DNA from 2 places in the Simiduia curdlanivorans genome. Region 1 is predicted to be linked to the other one. Evidence: riboswitches for the same ligand, from Rfam matches in the RefSeq annotation. Region 1 holds a riboswitch; the other holds the start of a gene.

Region 1 (3,385 bases):
GGACGCCGGCCTAGGCGCCTTACAACGGGCCTTCGAAGAACTTAAAGAGCGCCTCGCACTCGAGGGCTTATTTGACCCGCGTAGAAAAAAGAAAATACCGCTACCGGCCAAGCACATCGCCATTATTACCTCGGGTACCGGTGCCGCACTGAGAGATATTCTCGCGGTATTCAAACGCCGCTGGGCCGGCCAGCCGTTAACCCTGATACCCGTGCCGGTGCAAGGTACCGACGCGGCACCGGCTATCGTCAAAGCTATTGAGATTGCCAATCAACAGGCGCAGTTCGATGTAATTTTGCTCGCCCGCGGCGGCGGCTCGCTGGAAGATTTGTGGAGTTTCAATGAAGAAAGTGTCGCGCGCGCAATTGCGCAGAGCCGACTACCCGTGGTGTGCGGCGTCGGCCATGAAACCGACACCACCATTGCCGATTACTGCGCCGATTTAAGGGCACCCACCCCCTCCGCCGCGGCCGAACTCCTATCGCCCGACGCCAGTGATTGGCTCGAGAGTTTTACCGGTTTTGGTTATCTGCTGGAAGAAGCCATGGAGCGAAAACTCAAACAACTGGCCCAAAGAACAGATTTCTATGCACACAGGCTTAACCGCTGCGAACCCAAGCTGTTACCGGCTGTGCAGCAGGTAAATCGTGCCCAACGTCAGCTGCACTTGGCTTTAAACAACGCCATAAGTCGAGCCCAAGTAAAAGCCGAACATCTCACCAGCCAGCTTCAGCAACTGCACCCGGCGCGTCAACTACAGAGTAAAAAAGTGCATTTCCAACAACTTGAAAAGCGCCTGCACAACAAAAACCCCACACGGCAAATTCATCTAGCACGAGACAGCGTTAGCTTAGCGCTGCAACAATTAAGCGACAGATTGCAACACCACCTCAACGGGCAACAACACAGCTTGCATTTACACATGCAGAGCTTGCACAACCTTAGCCCGCTGCAAACGCTGGAACGTGGCTACGCTTTAATCACCAACGACAAGGCCGAGGTTATTACCAAAGCCTCGCAACTGAAAACTGGCGAAAGAGTGCGCGCGCGTTTACACGAGGGTGAGTTTAGCGCCATTGTCGAGTCGGCAAAAACCTAAAATACTGCCCTAAATACGAATAGACCTTGCAGCCACATTCTGCGCTCTTTAAACTGCTCGCTCTTGTCGGGGCGCCCTGCTACGCACCCTCTTTTAAAACCTTGGTTTAAATGTGGTTTTAAATAGGCTTGTGCAGGGCTGAGATCAGTTCGCTGAACCCGTAGAACCTGATCAGGTTAACACCTGCGTAGGAAACAAGAGATGCCCGCCACTCGACATCTTTGTATTTCTGCGCCCATGTTTAGTTAGCAGGCAGCGCACTTGACACACTTTCAAAACGCTCAACCCCACATTGCTATTTGCGGCGCTGGCCTACTAGGCAGACTGCTCGCCTGGCGCCTGCTCCTCGAGGGCTACAAGGTTTATCTATTTGAAGCCTCAAGCTTCACCGCCTCACGCGCCGCTGCCTTTACCGCTGCCGGCATGATATCGCCGCTGAGTGAACTCGCCGTTAGCGAAAAATGCATCTACGACCTGGGACTAACATCGTTAGCGTTATGGCAGAGTTGGTTACCAGCACTCAATACAAAGCAATCTCTCTTGTCCTGTAATGGCAGCGTCGCTCTAGCCCACCCGCAAGACCACCTAGAGCTGACACAATTTTATCGAGACATAAGCCATAAACTCCAAGGTGAAACCGTAACAGCGCAATGGCTAGACGCCACGCAGTTGCGTGCCCTTGAGCCGCAGCTAAACCAGTTCAACCAAGCCATTTACCTTCCGAGCGAAGCTCATGTTGATAACAGGCAATTGTTGCCGCTGCTATTAACCTCCATTAAAAAGCTCGGCGGTATGTGCGCTGAAAACTGCCCGATCAGTTTTACCGATGGCGCCATTTGCGAGGCATCGACCTTAAATCTCAAGCAACTTAATATTGCCGACAACGTTGATTATTGGATTGACTGTCGCGGCATGGGCGCTAAATTGGCCACCGGCCCGCTGCGTGGCGTACGTGGCGAAGTGCTTTGGGTGGAAACCAAAGAAGTGTCCTTTCAGCGCCCAATTCGGCTAATGCACCCGCGCTACAAACTCTATGCCGTACCTAAACCTAAGCACCAATTCATTATTGGCGCCACGGAAATCGAAAGTGAAGATACGAGCCCCATTAGCCTGCAATCAACGCTGGAACTATCGAGCGCGCTTTACACGCTGCACCCAGCTTTTGCTGAGGCTCGAGTGATTGAAACCGACACCAATCTCCGCCCCGCCTACCCAAACAACCAGCCACAAATAACTCAAACCAATCAAGTGATGAGTATCAACGGCCTATACCGACACGGCTTTCTACTTGCGCCGGCCTTAGTCGCCGAAGCGATACAGCAACTCAAGGCGCGATTTACACCGCCATCAAAGCCCTACCACCACAAGGATAAAAATGCCTTATGCAAGAGTTAATCATTGTGCATCTCAACGGCGATAAAAAGGTAATTGAATCCAATACCCCTGTCAGTACGGCGTTAACAAAGTGGGAACTCAACCAAGGCAAGTTTGCACTAGCGATTAACAATCAGTTTTTACCGCGCTCGCAATACACAAGCTATCAACTCAAACCAAACGATTGTATCGACTTACTCACACCCGTAGCAGGAGGCTAAAATGGAGGTTTCTCAAGGTGCAAGCCAGCTAAAAAACGCCGCCCAATTACAACTCTATGGCGAATCCTTTGCGAGCCGGTTTCTAATAGGCTCAGCACTTTATCCATCGCCCGCTATCATGAGGGATGCCGTGAAAGCCAGCGCTGCAAGCTTAGTCACGCTGAGCTTACGCAGGCAAGATCCGGCCAATCGCTTGGGGCAAAATTTCTGGCAAGAAATTCAATCTTTAGGCTGCCAGCTACTTCCCAACACCGCGGGCTGCAAGAGCGCAGAAGAAGCCATTAACCTAGCGGAAATGTCTCGGGAAATTTTTAACACGGCCTGGATAAAACTCGAAGTTATTGGCGACGACTACAACTTACAGCCAGACCCCTTCGAGCTGCTAAAAGCGGCGAGCGAGCTGATTAAACGCGGCTTCAAGGTTTTGCCCTACAGCACGGACGATCTCATTCTGTGCTTGAGGTTAAGAGATGCCGGCTGCGAGGCGATTATGCCCTGGGGTTCACCCATCGGTACTGGGCTAGGCTTGATGAACGACTATGCATTGCGAACCTTGCGCGAGCGGCTACCCGATACACCACTAATCATTGACGCAGGCCTAGGTGCGCCGTCCGATGCCGCGCAGGCAATGGAATTAGGATTTGATGGCGTGCTTTTAAACACCGCCGTCGCTAAAGCACTCGACCCTGTC
Region 2 (3,385 bases), 720 kb from region 1:
CATGGCGTTGGTTACCCGCTCGATATTTGGGTACTGATCGAGTCGCTCGATAAACCATTGGATGGGGTCTAGGTAGCCATCCCGAAACGGGTACATGGAAATTTCGACGGTGAGTTTCATACTTAGCTCCAGGTTTGAGTGCCGCTCAGGTGAGCGACACGCATCATTGTTAGGTTGCGCTAGTTAAAGCTCAGGTTAAAGGTTACGCCAATTTGGCGCGGATCACCAAAGCGGATGTACTGCTTGTCAGCCCAATCGATATCTGGCTCGTTACCGAAGTAAAAGCCGCGCACGCCGTATTGTTTGTCGGTTAAGTTGCGCCCCCATAAATACGCAGACCAATCCTGTGCTTCGTAACCGAACTTCGCGTTGAGTAAGGTGAAAGGGTTGGATTTGGAATCGTTGCTATCTGAGTAGTAAAACTCGCTCTTGCCATTGGTATTTATATTGACGAAGAAGCCATTGCCGGGGCGCAGTGTTAGGCCCGCACTGTAGGTAAGGCGTGGTGCGTGAGCGAGGTCGCGGCCGGATAAATCCACTGTGCTGCCGTATTTGTCTTGGTATTGGTAGTCGCCATACTGCGCCTGCAGATAACCGAGGCTGCCGTAAACTTCCAGCATTTCATTGATCGACCATTGGCCTTCAAATTCTGCGCCGTAATTATTCGAGCTGCCGGCATTCTCGGTAAATAAAATAAACCGTTGCGGGTTGGCGGGATCTTGTAGCGAGGCGTCAACCTGTTGATTCAGCCGCTCCATGTAGAACAGCGTTATATTGGTGCTGGCGCTACCTTCGAGCCAAAAGGACTTCAAGCCGAGTTCGTAGTTGAGCAGGGTTTCGGACTCAAATTCCTTTTTGTCAGCCAATTCGCTCGGTAGTGTCATGTTAAAACCGCCGGCTTTATAACCGCGCGCAATTCGCGCGTAAATATTTTGCGTATCCGAGAGGGATTTGGTTAGGGCTAAGTGGCCGCCCCACATAGATTCGTCTGGGGCAAACGCATCGCCATTGGAATCGGTATAATCGCTGCTTCTGGTTTCCGTGCGCAGGCCGATGGACAGCGCGTATTCATTGCCTAAGTCTGAATCAGTTTGGCCGAAGATAGCCGTGTTAGTGGCGGCGTAGTCGGAGGTTAACACTTCATCGGGGTAGGTGTTGTATTCAGAGTAGAGGTCGTTATCCTCATCCAACTTGTGCAGGTAGATGCCCGCAAGCCAAGCGGTGGAGTCGTTAAATAAACGACTGTTGTCGGTGGAGACCACCCTGAATTCTTGTGACACCGTTTTGCGCTCGGCGCTTTTATCCCACAGGTAATCGTAAACGCAGGCAATCGAATCGGTATCGTCGCCGTTGTTATTTTCATCGTAGTAATCGGTGCAGGATTTTGCCGCCCAGTAACCGGGGTTAGCCCAGTCGCCGTCGTAAGCGTGGTTGTGATCGGTATTGGTGGCGGAGGTTAAAGATGTTAACTCAACAGTGTCGCCCAACCATTTAACCTTCAGGCTGCCGGCTTGGGTTTTTTGATTGTCGACACCGGGTTTGTCCGTCAGGGTATTGAAGCCGTTGTTGTCTAAGGTCCAGGCGTCGTAGCCGTTATCGTTGTCGGCATAGAGTAGGTTTGCATCAATCTGCCATTGTTGGTTCGGCTGCCAGCGCAGTTTCACCCGGCCGGTGCGTTCATCGCGCTGGTTGCTGTCGTTTTGGTTTAGAAAATCGTTTTGGCGAAAGCCATCTTGCTGTTGGCTTTCCAGTGCCACGCGGTAGCCAAAGGTTTCAGACAGGGGGCCAGATACAACAATGCCTAAGCCTCGCTGGTTGTCATCGCCCACTGTCGCTTGGCCGCCAAATTCGAAGGTGTCGCTTGGGTCGTTGCTTTTAAGATGGATTAAGCCGGCCAGCGCATTGGCGCCAAAGCGCGTGCCTTGCGGCCCGCGCAACACTTCTACCTGCTGCAGGTCGAAGGTGCTGGCGGCCATGCCGAGGCCAGACATATCGATGTCGTCGACAATAAAGCCCACGGAGCTGTTAGGTGCGCCTTGGTAGTCTTCCTGCTCGCCCACGCCGCGTATTTGAAAGTAACGTGGTCTGCTGGTGGCACCAGACCAGTTTAGGTTGGCAATGCTATTGAGAATGTCTTCGAAGTGGCGCGCGCTTTCATCTTGCAGGGTTTGTTGGTCGATCACCGTAATGCTGGCTGGAATATCGGTGACGGCGATCGCGCGAAAGTCCGCGCTAACTAAAATTTCTTCAAGTGCCGGTGCTTGTGCGGCGGCGTGAGATGGCTGTACCAATAGCGCTACGCTGGCTGCCAGGCAGGATGTCGCAAACAATGCGCGGGTGTTAATCGAATAGTTTTTCATAGGACCCCAATTTACCAACTTAAAATTGAGATCCGGCAACAAGACGTGATGTACGGGTGATTACTGCGGTGATTCGGCATTCATTGCCTGAAGAGGCGCCAGCCTGGCGGTTACCGTTTTGCCCATTCCTACGCCGGTACTAGCCGGATCAGGTTCCAGGGTTTGTCGACGACATCTCAGTTCGGTTAACCCGAACACCCCTTGGCGGCGGCCAGTGTAACATGAGCTATTTGTTTAGTACGACGGTTTTAGCAGAAACTAAAATGGCTAGGAGCCGCAAGCTGCAAGCCGCAAGCCTCAAGCCTCAAGCAAAAACGGTTCTTGCGCGTATAAAATCTCACGCAATCATAATTGCTTGCAGCTTGTAGGGGCAGGCCATCCTGCTTGCAGCTTGCAGCTTGCAGCTTGCGGCTTGTAGCGCCCCCCGCCTTGCAGCTCTTACCGCATCGCCATCAACATACTCGCCGGGTCTTCCAAAAACTCCTTCCAGCGATTACAGAAGCGCGCGATGGTGCCGCCGTCGATGACGCGGTGATCGCCAGACCAGCTGACGGTCATAATCTTGCGGGCTTCCACCTCGCCTTTGGCATTAAAGCGCGGCAGCTCTTGCATTTTGCCGAGCGCCACAATCGCCACTTCCGGTTTGTTAATAATCGGTGTAGCTGCGGTACCGCCAATGGCGCCGACGTTTGAAATGGTGATGCTGCCGCCTTTCAATGTCTCTGGGCTAACGCGGCCTGAGCGGGCGCTGTCGGTGAGTGCCGAAATTTCCTGTGCCAATTCCAAGATGCTGAGGTTTTGCACATTTTTAACATTGGGCACCAGCAGGCCGACTTTAGAATCCACCGCCATGCCGATGTTGTGAGCGCTCAAATAGGTTAGCTCGGTGCAGTCGCTGTTGAGCCGGCTATTGAGTACCGGAAATTCTGTAATCGCCAGTGATAGCGCCTTCATAAACAGCGGCATCATGGTGATTTTCACATCTGGGTATTTGGCTTTTAACTGTAAGCGCAAGTTCACCAAGT

Evidence for each region. A riboswitch is a leader RNA that binds a small molecule or an ion and turns the genes downstream of it on or off. The one in region 1 is predicted to bind thiamine pyrophosphate.
Region 2: another riboswitch for thiamine pyrophosphate. It lies ahead of QWY82_RS07595 (TonB-dependent receptor); the one in region 1 lies ahead of thiO (glycine oxidase ThiO).

The regions. Positions count from the first base shown of each region.
Region 1 is NZ_JAUFQG010000004.1:2,412,110-2,415,494, reverse strand. Features, by position in the region: gene xseA (exodeoxyribonuclease VII large subunit) at 1-1,099, shown strand, start outside; TPP riboswitch at 1,157-1,310, shown strand; gene thiO (glycine oxidase ThiO) at 1,361-2,494, shown strand; gene thiS (sulfur carrier protein ThiS) at 2,482-2,694, shown strand; gene QWY82_RS10675 (thiazole synthase) at 2,696-3,385, shown strand, end outside.
Region 2 is NZ_JAUFQG010000004.1:1,689,296-1,692,680, forward strand. Features, by position in the region: gene QWY82_RS07590 (YkoF family thiamine/hydroxymethylpyrimidine-binding protein) at 1-120, opposite strand, end outside; gene QWY82_RS07595 (TonB-dependent receptor) at 180-2,360, opposite strand; TPP riboswitch at 2,469-2,572, opposite strand; gene QWY82_RS07600 (2-oxo acid dehydrogenase subunit E2) at 2,799-3,385, opposite strand, start outside.